DNA from 3 places in the Peribacillus sp. NPDC096622 genome. Region 2 is predicted to be linked to each of the others. Evidence: riboswitches for the same ligand, from Rfam matches in the RefSeq annotation. Region 2 holds a riboswitch; each other region holds the start of a gene.
The links. Region 2 has a riboswitch for S-adenosylmethionine ahead of ACIQYG_RS13195 (sugar ABC transporter substrate-binding protein). Riboswitches for the same ligand answer to the same signal wherever they lie in the genome.
Positions count from the first base shown of each region.

Region 1 (4,198 bases), on a different contig from region 2:
AAGTGGGGAAACCTTTTGCTTATATTTATATACGCCTTTATGCGGCACCTGTCAGGTGGCATCCAAGATGCTGACGATAGCCTTGGAGCTTTTCCCGGAATTGAAGGCAGGCAAAATGAATATGAACTATGTCCAAGCAATTGCCGAATCATATGAAATCGAAAGTGTTCCTTGCTTATTGCTTTTCAAAGAAGGACAGCTGCACAAAAAAATATATGCCTTTCAATCCGTTCCTTATTTGTACGGATTGCTTAAGGAAATCAGCTAGGAAACCAATCAGATCCGTGGTTGGTTTCTTTGTTGCGTACATTTGAATGCAAGTTGAAAATAAACAAAGAATATTCTAACAATTCATTGACTGATTTATTCTAAAATGCTATATTTTGAATTAAGTAAAGTAACGGCAGAATTTAATAGTTCTTATCAAGAGTGGCGGAGGGACTGGCCCGACGAAGCCCGGCAACCGGTATAAATTTTATATACGGTGCTAATTCCAGCAGAGTGTTGGCTCTGGTAGATGAGGTGTGTTCTTGAAACCTCTTCTTATTGAAGTGGTTTTTTTGTTTATAAAAGGCCAGATTTCATATAATTCCAATTAAATCCATAAAAAAGAGGAGAATTAATATGTCAGGGAAAAAGTTGCGTTTCGAAACATTGAGTGTTCATGGCGGTCTGCAAGCTGATGAAACAGGTGCCCGTGCAGTTCCTATCTACCAAAGCAATGCATACTTGTTCAAAGACACCGACCATGCAGCGAAATTATTTGGCCTAAAGGAGAATGGCTATATATATACACGGCTTCATAATCCCACGGTCAGCGTTTTTGAGGAAAGAATGGCCTTACTGGAAGGCGGTATCGGCGGATTGGCAACGGCAAGCGGAATGGCGGCCATCTCACTTTCAATCCTGAATATTGCCGCTTCAGGGGATGAGATTGTTTCAGCCTCTACCTTATATGGCGGTACGTATAACCTTTTTGAAAATACTCTTCCTAAATATGGGATAAAAGTGAAATTCGTTTCTCCAGATGACCCTGAAAATTTTAAAAGGGCGATTACGCCAAGAACTAAAGCCATTTTTGCTGAAACGATCGGAAATCCAAGTTTGAGGGTGCTTGATATTGAAGCGGTAGCGAAAATCGCCCATGAAGCCGGCATACCTTTAATCATTGATAATACCTTCGCGACACCGTATCTTTGCAGACCAATTGATTTTGGAGCGGATATCGTCATCCATTCCGCTACAAAATGGCTTCTTGGAAATGGAACGACGCTAGGCGGTGTCATCGTGGATGGAGGGAAATTCGATTGGAACTCGCCAAACTACCCTGGCTTCACGGAGCCTGACCCAAGTTACGACAATCTGGTATACGCCGAGGCAGTTGGACCTGCCGCATTCATAACGAAAGCCCGAGTCCAGTTACTCCGTGATTTGGGCCCTGCGCTAAGTGCCCAAAGTGCATTCCAGTTTACGCTTGGACTTGAAACGCTCCATGTTAGGATGAAAGAGCATCTATCAAACACCAAGTCTGTCATTAAATATTTAAAAAACCATCCTGCCGTGACTTGGGTTTCACATCCCGGTGATGAGGATCATCCCGATAAAGCCCTTGCGGATAAATATTTGCCAAAGGGAGCTGGATCTGTCGTCACATTTGGGATACAAGGTAATCGCGAAGCTGGGGCAAAACTTATCAATTCGGTGGAATTATGGTCCCATGTGGCGAATGTAGGGGATGCGAAGAGCTTGATCATCCACCCAGCCAGTACGACCCATCAACAATTGAATGAGGCAGGTCTTGCAAAAGCGGGTGTGCGTGCCGACCAAGTCCGTTTATCCATTGGGATTGAAAATGTAGAGGATTTAATAGAAGATTTGGAGCAGGCAATTGAAAAGGCGACGAATATCGTCTCCTTGACTTCCAAAACGGTTTAAGCAAAGTTCCTGTTCATTGTTGTACTAGAAATAATATACATTGCGCTCCTTTTTTATCTATGATAAAATTTCACCATACTAAAGAACTTAATGTTGTACAAATATTCTATATATTAGCTCTTATCAAGAGAGGTGGAGGGATGTGCCCGATGAAACCCGGCAACCGACAAGGAGATTTCCTTGGAAAGGTGCCAATTCACACAAAGTTTAATCACTTTGGAAGATGAGAGGAAGGCCTGTTTCTTCACCTGCCTTTCTGCTCATGCAGAAAGGTTTTTTCTATTTTTATGGGGAAAACCTTTGCAGGATATGAGAAACAGACTAATAATGTAGAGAAATCAACTAAGTTCATAGGTTTTATTGGATAAAAGAGGTGAGGATTAATGATTACATTGACGAAAGTCAGTAAGCTTTTCCGAACAGGAAAAGGAAACAGTGAGACGATCAAGGCTGTAAATAATGTGAATGTTGAAATAAATAAAGGCGAGATTTTCGGTATCATCGGTTACAGTGGAGCGGGGAAAAGTACTTTGATCAGAATGCTCAATGGATTGGAAACACCGACAGAGGGATCCGTTGTGGTGGCTGAGAAGGAAATTTCAAAAATTAAAGGGGCTCAGCTCCGTAAGGCCCGTCAAGAAATCAGCATGATTTTCCAACATTTCAATCTATTATGGTCAAGGACCGTTCAGGAAAATATTTCTTTCCCATTGGAAATTGCAGGAGTTTCTAAAACTGAACGAACCAAGCGTGTGAACGAATTGATCAAGTTAGTCGGACTGGAAGGCAGGGAAAAGGCCTATCCTTCACAATTAAGCGGGGGGCAAAAGCAAAGGGTGGGAATTGCCAGGGCTCTGGCAAATGACCCTAAAGTGCTGCTGTGTGATGAAGCGACTTCTGCCTTGGATCCGCAGACTACCGACTCCATACTGGAATTGCTTGTTGACATCAATCAGCGCCTGGGATTGACGATCGTCTTGATAACACATGAAATGCATGTGATTCGTAAAATCTGCCATCGCGTCGCCGTGATGGAAAGCGGGCAAGTTGTTGAACAGGGACCTGTCCTGGATGTTTTCAAGAATCCTAAAGAACAAATGACGAAGCGTTTCGTGCAACAGGTAACGGAACCAGAAGAAACGAAAGAAACGATGGACCATTTGCTCGAACGCTATCCTGCAGGCAAAGTGATTCAATTGACCTTTGTAGGCGATCATGCAGAAAGCCCATTGATCACCAAGCTTGTACGTAACTTCGAGTTGGATGTCAATATCGTTCAAGGTAAGATATCCCAAACAAGAAGCGGTTCATATGGAACATTGTTTATCCATCTAGATGGCAAAGAGGATGAAATGCTCCGCGCAATCGAATTCATTAAAGCACAGCAGGTAGGCGTGGAGGTGATTACTCATGCTTGAAGAATTATTGCCGAATGTTGATTGGGAAGACATTATTGAAGCTACGAGGGAAACGCTTTACATGACAAGCGTCTCTGTAGTGGCAACCTTTTTTATAGGCATAATATTAGGATTGATCCTTTTCCTGACAGGGAAGGGTAATATGTGGGAAAACCGGGCAGTCAACGGGATCATGAGTGCTGTCGTCAATATATTCCGTTCCATTCCATTTCTTATTTTGATCGTGCTGCTCATTCCTTTCACTAAAGCGCTTGTCGGTTCCATGATCGGACAGAACGCTGCACTGCCCGCACTTATTATCGGTGCGGCCCCATTTTATGCGCGTATGGTTGAAATCGGCCTTCGTGAAATCGATAAAGGTGTAATTGAAGCCGCTAAATCGATGGGGGCAAAAACGAGCACGATCATTTGGAAGGTCCTGCTTCCAGAGTCGATGCCTGCCCTTATTTCCGGGATTACGGTAACATCGATTGCATTGGTTGGATATACCGCAATGGCCGGGGTCATCGGTGCAGGCGGGCTTGGTAATCTAGCCTATTTGGAGGGTTATCAAAGAAATCAAAATGACGTTACGCTTGTAGCGACGATCGTTATTCTAATTATCGTCTTCATAATTCAAATTATTGGAGATGTGATTACATCTAAATTGGACAAAAGATAAAGGGAGATGAATAGGATGAAAAAGTTTTTAGGATTTGCATTAATTTTAGTGTTATCCATCGCTTTGGCTGCTTGTGGAAGTGAAAAGGATAAAAGCGGCAGCGATATGGAAAAAGAATCGAAGAAAATAGTTGTAGGGGCATCCAATGTTCCGCATGCTGAAATCCTTGAGGAAGCTAAGCCGC
Region 1 is NZ_JBIWES010000002.1:435,105-439,302, forward strand. It holds gene ACIQYG_RS05445 (thioredoxin family protein) at 1-268, shown strand, start outside; SAM riboswitch class I at 418-524, shown strand; gene ACIQYG_RS05450 (O-acetylhomoserine aminocarboxypropyltransferase/cysteine synthase family protein) at 625-1,935, shown strand; SAM riboswitch class I at 2,053-2,165, shown strand; gene ACIQYG_RS05455 (methionine ABC transporter ATP-binding protein) at 2,319-3,353, shown strand; gene ACIQYG_RS05460 (methionine ABC transporter permease) at 3,346-4,014, shown strand; gene ACIQYG_RS05465 (MetQ/NlpA family ABC transporter substrate-binding protein) at 4,030-4,198, shown strand, end outside.
Region 1: it holds a riboswitch for S-adenosylmethionine, as region 2 does, so the genes downstream of both, ACIQYG_RS05455 (methionine ABC transporter ATP-binding protein) here and ACIQYG_RS13195 (sugar ABC transporter substrate-binding protein) in region 2, are expected to answer to the same signal.

Region 2 (4,198 bases):
CTCGGATGATGCATAAATGATCGCTTTTCCATTCCTTGCAAGCTTTGCAATCAATTCGAATATATCCTTCTTGGCTCCAACATCGACCCCTTTCGTTGGTTCATCGAATATGTATACATCCGCATCTGCCATAAGCCACTTTCCAATGGCAACTTTTTGCTGGTTACCACCGGAAAGGTTTTCGACCTTCACTTCTCCTGAAGGAGTTTTAATGCCGAGACTTGCGATCATTTCCTTCGCCTTTTCCTTTTCCGCCTTACGATCCACGAAACTGAATGTTTTGCAGAATTTGCCGAGACTGGCTGCAGTCAAGTTGGCCGAGACTGATTCCTTTACAAGGACCCCTTCTTTCCTGCGTTCTTCAGGTACGAGTGCCAGCCCGCTTTTTACAGCTTCATACGGTGATTTCAAAGAAAGCTTTCGACCATTCAGGATGACTTCACCGGCTGTGATGGACGCATGACCGAAAAGGGTTTTACACAGCTCCGTTTTCCCAGCCCCGACCAACCCTGCCAAGCCGATTATCTCACCTGCTTTAATATTCAGACTGACATTCTTGACTTTCTCGGCATCTGACAAACCGTTCACTTCCAGAATTACGTCTCCAATTAAAGCTTTCACTTCAGGAAACTGTTCATCCATGGTTTTCCCGAGCATGTTCTCTACCACTTCGGTACGGGTTATGTCCTCGCTTTTTCGACAAGTGACACGCTTCCCATTCCTCATGATTGTAATTTCCTCACAGATATTAAAAATCTCAGGCAGACGATGTGAAATGAAAACGATCGCCACGCCTTTTTGCTTTAATTCATTTACAATTCGAAAAAGTTCTGTCGTCTCCGTATGACTTAACGGCGCAGTTGGCTCGTCGAGAATCAGGAATTTGCATTCTGTCGAAACGGCTCTTGCTATCAGGACCATCTGTTTTTCAGCCAAGGTAAGGTCTCTAACCAGCTTTTTCGAAGGGACACGAATTTTCATACCTTCAAGAATAGAAGTGGCTTTGTTGTGCAGCTCTTTCCATTGGACCCTCTGTTTTTTCCCCATGTTTTGGACCATATCATTCAACATTACATTTTCCCCAACTGTTAAATATGGGATGAGCGCGGTATCCACTTCCTGATAAACAATTTGAATACCTTGTTCCTGAGCAGCTTTTGGCGAGCGAATATCCTGCTTCATCCCATCAATAAAAATGTCACCTGAATAATGAACATGGGCTCCCGATAAAACTTTCATTAACGTCGATTTCCCTGCTCCGTTTGCACCGACCAATGCATGGGCTGTCCCTGATTGTACTGAAAAATCAACTTCACTCAGCGCCTTCACTCCCGGAAATTCAATCGAAATCTTCTTCATCTCTAGTTGAGTGCCCATGTCCATTCCCCCTTATAGAACAGACACTCCCTTCACCGGAAAGAGAGTGTCTCTTTTTATTTTTTGTAATGATCTTTCAAAATCTTCATCCAATCTTCTTCAAATTCCGTGGATACACCCCAACCATCGACAATATCAGACAGGTTTGCCATGTTTACGGCTTCTTTTGAAGCTTGGATTTGCTTTTGTGAAATAAGTGAAGCCTCCAAATCATATGTTTGCGGCGTTTCTTCGCCCGCTAATTTTTTAGCTAATATCCTCATATTCACTGCACCGATCAACTTGGGATCGACTGCTGCCGTGTAGGACCATGAGCTATCAGCCGATTGGATTTCCTGGAGATCTGCATTCGAAACATCAATTCCATATATCTTCACTTCATCGCGGCCCGCTTCTTTAATCGCACGGGCTGCACCGATAGCAAAGGCATCCCATGTTGCAAAAATGGCATCCAATTTACCTTTAGGGTATTTATTCAGCATTGCGGCCACAGCATTTTGTGTCTGGACCGAAGTATCAGCAGATGCCACTCCGAATCTTTCGACTTCTTTAATCCCAGGATTTTCTTTTAATTTTTCCTGATAGACTGCATTTCTTCTTACCATCGGAGGAAAACCGTCCACCCAAAGATAGGCAATTGCAGCTTCACCTTTCTGTTCCTTTATCAGGTTATCAAAAGCCAGTGTTGCCAACGCTTCATCATCTTGTGAAGTTAACGTCACGCCCTCTATTTTAGATAGATCGCTTATTGAATCGAATGTGACAACGCTTTTACCTGCATCAACCAACTTTTGAACGTCATTTACAGTTGCGGCATCATCACCATGTGAAATGATATAGCCGTCATAATCTTCCTCCAAAGCCTGCGCTATCGCATCATGGAATTTAGCCGTGTCACCATTGGCCGTGTACGTATCCACTTGAAACCCCAGCGCTTCTCCTTCTTCTTTCGCCCCCGCCAAGTATTGGGCAGTATGATCATCACCGCCAATTTTACGGATCACTTTGATCTTGGCTCCATCACCGTCAGCAAATCTTTCCGGGACATTTTCAAATGATACTTTTTCTTCTTTCTTCGATTCTGTGGAACTCTGCCCTGTAGAGCAACCCGTTAAAAGCAAAGCCGAAGCGATGGCAGAAATGAATACCCCTTTAATAGACCTTCTCATCTTGTTTCCCTCCATGTTTTCTTATTAGTCTTATCAGTTAAGTCGGTGTAAATTCCAAAATAAAAACCTCTCTAATATAGAGAGGTTTAATCGGCTGTTTTGCAGACTTGTCCCTCTCTTATCTGTCAAAACATTTCTGTTTTGCAGGATTTAGCACCAATTCCTAATGGAACGGTTGCTGGGCATCTTAGGGCCAGTCCCTCCGCCACTCTTGATAAGAGATATATTGTGTTACGTTTTCGTAATTATCACTTTATAGGGATATAGTCGTAAAGTCAATAGATTTTTGAATATTTGAAATCTTTCCTGTTATTTTTATTTTCTTTGAAGCTGGGCTAGACGCTTTTTCTCGATTTTTTCAAGCCTCTCCAACTGCCTTAATTTCACTTCGAACAAAGTGATCGGATCACGGTAAACTTCCGGATTTTCTTTCATATGCTCCAATGCAGCCTGGTAGTCTTTTATTTCAGTCTGTGTCTGCTCTATCGTTTTTTGAAGTACGGCAAATGAACTGCGATAGAAAAGTGAGATGTCCCGATCCAATGATTTTTCAAACAATCCAAATTGGGTGAGGAAACGTTCCGTAATCATTTCGGCAACATCCAAGTAATCTTCACTTTCCAGGTATTTCTTATAACGATTGTACATATTGGCTTTATTTTGCGGTATCGCCCCAAACAGCTTCCCTGCTCCTTTAAGCAGCAATTGTGATGGAGTCCTGCGCAAAAGGATATTAACGTTGTCGATGCGGATACTGCTTGTCATCCGGTCGGCATCACGGCGCCAGTCATCCAATACCCTGAAGTCACCTGCCAGAGTTATCCGTTCTTCTTTGTATAGTTCATTGAAACCGGCACTCATCTCATCCATAAACTGCTGGCTTTGAGAGAACTCCAGTTGGGAACTGGCAATCCAGTCTTGAAGAGAACGGTAATATTGAGGCATGATCTTGTCAGATATGAAGGTTTGAATCCGCTCATTCATTTCCTCGTTTAACTGTACATGGACCTGACTGAAATCACTGCTTTCCGTTAATGATTTCGAGCAATCCCTCAGTAATTCAGGAATTTTTGAATAAAGCTGATTTTTCACTTCGTCCTTAAGCGAACGATACGACCGTATGATATTTTCACTTTTTTCTTTTTCCAGATCAGCCAGTTGATTGACCGCTCCATTCAGTTTGACTTCCATCTGTTCATTCCAAGAGATGGAATGCTCACATTTCCGCTCATTGGCTGCCCGTTTTTCTAATAGATATGATAAAGTTTTACGAATGAATGCCAGGATTTTTTCAGATCTTCTTTCCTTCCAATTATCATCTTGATAATTCGATTGAAGGAAGGCTGAAAGGTCCTTCAATTGCTGCCTGCTGTCATAATGTTTGGAGAAAGCGAATACTTTCGCATTCGGGAAATATGCATTCACTTTATCCCATGTTTCGTCTTCCATCCGGACTGCGACCTGATCACTATATATCGTATCCATTTTATTTAATAGGAAATGAATCGGCAGTTTCGGAGCCATCATTTGAATTTCCAATAACAGATCCCGTTCGCTGCCGGTGAAAGGCGCCCGGGCGTCAAGAACGAACATCAGGCCATCACTGCCATGTAAATAACCTTGGAAATCGGATTCCACGCTTTTTTCCCCAT
Region 2 is NZ_JBIWES010000006.1:98,499-102,696, reverse strand. It holds gene ACIQYG_RS13200 (sugar ABC transporter ATP-binding protein) at 1-1,377, opposite strand, end outside; gene ACIQYG_RS13195 (sugar ABC transporter substrate-binding protein) at 1,434-2,546, opposite strand; SAM riboswitch class I at 2,662-2,767, opposite strand; gene ACIQYG_RS13190 (GTPase domain-containing protein) at 2,862-4,198, opposite strand, start outside.

Region 3 (4,198 bases), on a different contig from region 2:
CCCCCTTTAAGTAAAACGGCTTTGGGACCCATTTCTTGTATTGAAATGCATGCTCTGTAGAAATCTTGTTTCGTCCGAATCGAGAAGCCAGTAAGTACTTCCGCTTCCGGTACATTTGGTGTAACAAGTGTTGCAAGCGGAAGCAACTCCATTTTTAAGGCAGAGACAGCCTTTTCGTCGAGCAAATGGTGGCCGCTTTTGGAAATCATGACAGGGTCAAGGATAACGATGGCAGGCATGAAGGCTTTAAGGGACGCAGCGACCGTTTCCACGATTTCTTTTGATCCAAGCATGCCTATTTTTACTGCATCGACACGAATATCTTCAAATATAGCTGCAATTTGATCCGATATGATAGCTGTTTCAATTGGCTGTACTGAACGGACTTCCATTGTGTTTTGTGCGGTTACGGCTGTGATGGCGGACATTCCAAATACACCATGTGCAGAAAATGTTTTTAAATCCGCTTGTATTCCAGCACCGCCCCCTGAATCAGAGCCGGCGATGGTTAATGCTGTTTTCATAAAAAAACCCCTTCATATAATTATTTTTTATCAGTATTTTAAGTAATATGAAAGCTAAAATCGCACCTGCGAATGAACTGAACATAAAAGCCGGTAAAAAACCAAAAAGAGCAGCTTTTTCTCCCAATAGGAGGGTTGCAAGTGGATAACAGGCTAGGGAACCGAGAATGCCGGTCCCGATCACTTCCCCTAAACAGGCGAATTTTAAGTTTTGTGTTTTTTGGTAAAGGATGGCAGCCAAAAGTGCACCGATCATGCTTCCGGGAAAGGCGAAAATTGAACCGGTACCAGACATGTTTCTAATGATGGAAACTAAAAAAGCTTGTGTTACAGCATAGGCAGGCCCCAATAGAACAGCCGTCAGGACATTTGCCAGATGCTGAATAGGAAAGATTTTTGCAAATCCTGCAGGTATGAAAATAAATGAACTGGTCAGCGTCGTTAAAGCCGTGATCATGGCAGTCAACGTCAGTTTCTTGATAGGATTCATCATGTCATCCACCTACAGCGGCCAATCCTGCTCATTTTGAACCATATCCCAGAATAAATATTCATATCGGGAAGTAACCAAAAAGTGCTTTTCTAATCTAAGAAGTTCCTTTTCAGGCATGCCTTCCGTCAATTCTTCCAACAAAGCGATCAGCCACTTATGTGCTTCCCCGAATTCAGGAGACGAATAGGATCTTATCCAATCTGCGTAGCGGTTGTTTTCCAAAGCTGCTCCATTTTGTTCTTTTAATAGCAAACCGATTTCATAATAATCCCAAGCGCAGGGCAGGAGACAGGCGATCAAGTCTGCTAAAGTCCCATGCTGAGCTGCATTTAGCATGTAACCTGTATAGGCTAAAGTGGTTGGAGTAGGTTCTGTATTTTCCAATTCCTTGGAACTGATCCCGAATTCGGAAGCATAATGCCGATGGATATCCATTTCCACTTGAAGGGTTTCATTTAAAATATTCGCAAACTTTGCCATGGTTTCGATGTTATGGGCTTTGATGGCACCTAAAGCAAAGAGCTTGGAATAATCCATGAGATAGATATAATCCTGCTTCAGGTAATAGGCAAATTTCTTTTCAGGAAGCGTGCCGTTTCCAATTGCCTGGACAAAGGGATGTGAATGGTTCCTTTTCCAAATCTCTTTTGCCCTTGCATGCAGTCTATCACTGAATGTTTCTAATTTTGTATTCTCCATTGTTCATCCTCCTTTAGAATGGATCCCTTTGTTAAATAAAAAACCCCGTTCCTGAATACGGAACGGGGTAGATGGATATAGTCTGTAAATGGACGATATCATCCACTTCCCTCCGCCGGTATGAGCCGGTTCAGGTTCAAAGGGTCCGGAACTAATTCCATCTCAGTCTTAAAAAAAGACTCCCCTAGTGGTGTGAATTGTATGTAATTACTGACATCATATCAGAAAGACAAGAAAATGCAATACGTATTTGAAACAGGGTTCCCTTTATTCCAGGAAAAAAGGGAGAACCAGGTAATTGACTTTTGATGATTATTAGGATAGAATCGTTTCTACATCATTATATATCGAATTCTTATCCAGAGAGGTGGAGGGACTTGGCCCTAAGAAACCTCGGCAGCGGACCCGTTTTGGGAACTGTGCTAAATCCAACAAGCATATGCTTGGAAGATAAGAAGAGCCGTACGGACACTGTCAGCCTCTTCTTAAATTGGAAGGGGCTTTTATTTTTGGGAAATAACGTTTAGTGACATAATAGAAAAGGTATATATAATTTGGTGAAATCAAACAAGTTGATAAAGTTTAGCTAACTAGAAGCAGGCTCAAGGACGACTAGGAAAGGAGCCATTTACATGGCAGAATTATTTAAGAGGATTGAACAGAGGAAGGCAAAGCTCATTGAAGAGCTATTGGCCAATGGAGTATACAAAACCTCTGATGAAAGGCACCTTTATGATGCCCCATTAAAAGTACTTGAAGATGAATATAAGATTGTTATAAATAGACCCAATAACGAGTCACCTTCTGAATGGATGACATAGTAAGCGATATACTATATTTTTGGTTCATGGATAAGGGATATGATGTAAGCATTCGCAGTCTACACTAGTGGATGCTTTTTTTGCGTTTAATAGAAAACGACACAAAATATACATAATTAAAGAGTGGAATAGGTGTTTTGTCACATTTGACCTATAAAATAACACATTTTATTCCTGGAAAATAGTTGATTTTAACTAGTGGTTTCATTATGATGAAAGTGTAAAAATATTGAATTAATGGGAGGTGGCTATAGTGCCTTGCCGTAAGGTAACTGTAGAAAAAGTAGAAGAAAAGAGACAGGAAATGATAAAGTTGGGAGCGATTTACGGCTTAACAAGTCTGGTAACTGTTCAAGCCAGTCAAGAATTGGATAGGCTATTAAATGCATTAGCAAGTAAAAGGGATTCTGAGTATTTTTCCTTTCAAAAAGCAAATAGGTATTTTTAAATTAGCCAATTCGACCTGTATTAATCTGAAAAGCTACTGCTCAAGGCAATAGCTCTAAAGAATTATATATTAAATATCGACACGTTTACCAAGAATGATCAAATCCCGCTCAATGCCATCCAGCTCGGCAACTTGAGGTAAATGTGCCCATTCTTCAAACCCAAATTTGGAAAAAAGCTTAAGGCTCGGTGCATTGTGGGCGAAAATGAAACCCAATAAAGTCTTAATACCTAATTTTGGACACAATTCAATTGCCTTTCGAATCGAAATTTGTCCGATTCCTTTTCCCCGGAAATAATCATCAATATAAATGCTGATTTCCGCAGTGGACTTATATGCCGGTCGGCCATAGAAGGATTGAAAGCTCATCCATCCAGCAGTTTTCCCTTCTATAGTAATGATATATAGCGGTCTACTTTCTGAATGATGTTCCTCAAACCATTTAACCCTCGATTGGACGGATACAGGTTCCGTATCTGCCGTGACCATTCTTGAAGCAATTGTCGAATTATATATTTCAACAATTCTGGGTAGATCAGATAGTTCTGCCTCTCTAAACTCTATGTTCTCTTCCATGATTTAAACTCCTAACTATCATTTATTCAATCTCCAGAATGAAGGGTAATCCCGTTTTTGGTTTTAGGGACGGTGAACGACACCCAATCCATTGAAAGTTTTATATTATCATACACTCATTACTCTTTATCTGACAATTCTTTTTTATGTTAAGACTTCAGATTTTTGGGTATGTAAAAGACTAAATACTTCTAGTAAAAAGACAAGAGGAGAACCAAATGAAAAAATTGGCAGGTTTATTGATTATTGTACTGGTTATATGTTTTGCTGCATATGAATTCCAGGCCTCGGAGTCGGAAGATGTGCAAAGGGTCATGGCTTTTGGAGATTCATTAACCTACGGAAAAGGGGATAAAAACGGGGAAGGATATATAGAAGGCCTTGAGGATGAATTGAATGATCCGCAATCGGAGCAAAAAGTGAGTTTTTGGAATTACGGTATAAAAGGCCAGGAAACGGATGGGGTGATGAAACAGCTTGATGATTACCGCATTAAAACGAAACTTGATGAAGCCGATACTTTCATCATTTTTATTGGAACGAATGACTTGATCAATAGTAACGGCGGGGACTTGGAGAAAATAAGTGACCGAAAAATCAATGAGGGTAAACGGGAGTATATCAACCATCTGAAAAA
Region 3 is NZ_JBIWES010000007.1:96,079-100,276, forward strand. It holds gene thiD (bifunctional hydroxymethylpyrimidine kinase/phosphomethylpyrimidine kinase) at 1-524, opposite strand, end outside; gene thiW (energy coupling factor transporter S component ThiW) at 493-1,014, opposite strand; gene tenA (thiaminase II) at 1,027-1,716, opposite strand; TPP riboswitch at 1,807-1,912, opposite strand; SAM riboswitch class I at 2,069-2,173, shown strand; gene ACIQYG_RS14510 (Fur-regulated basic protein FbpA) at 2,349-2,537, shown strand; gene ACIQYG_RS14515 (aspartyl-phosphate phosphatase Spo0E family protein) at 2,791-2,985, shown strand; gene ACIQYG_RS14520 (GNAT family N-acetyltransferase) at 3,055-3,561, opposite strand; gene ACIQYG_RS14525 (DUF459 domain-containing protein) at 3,780-4,198, shown strand, end outside.
Region 3: it holds a riboswitch for S-adenosylmethionine, as region 2 does, so the genes downstream of both, ACIQYG_RS14510 (Fur-regulated basic protein FbpA) here and ACIQYG_RS13195 (sugar ABC transporter substrate-binding protein) in region 2, are expected to answer to the same signal.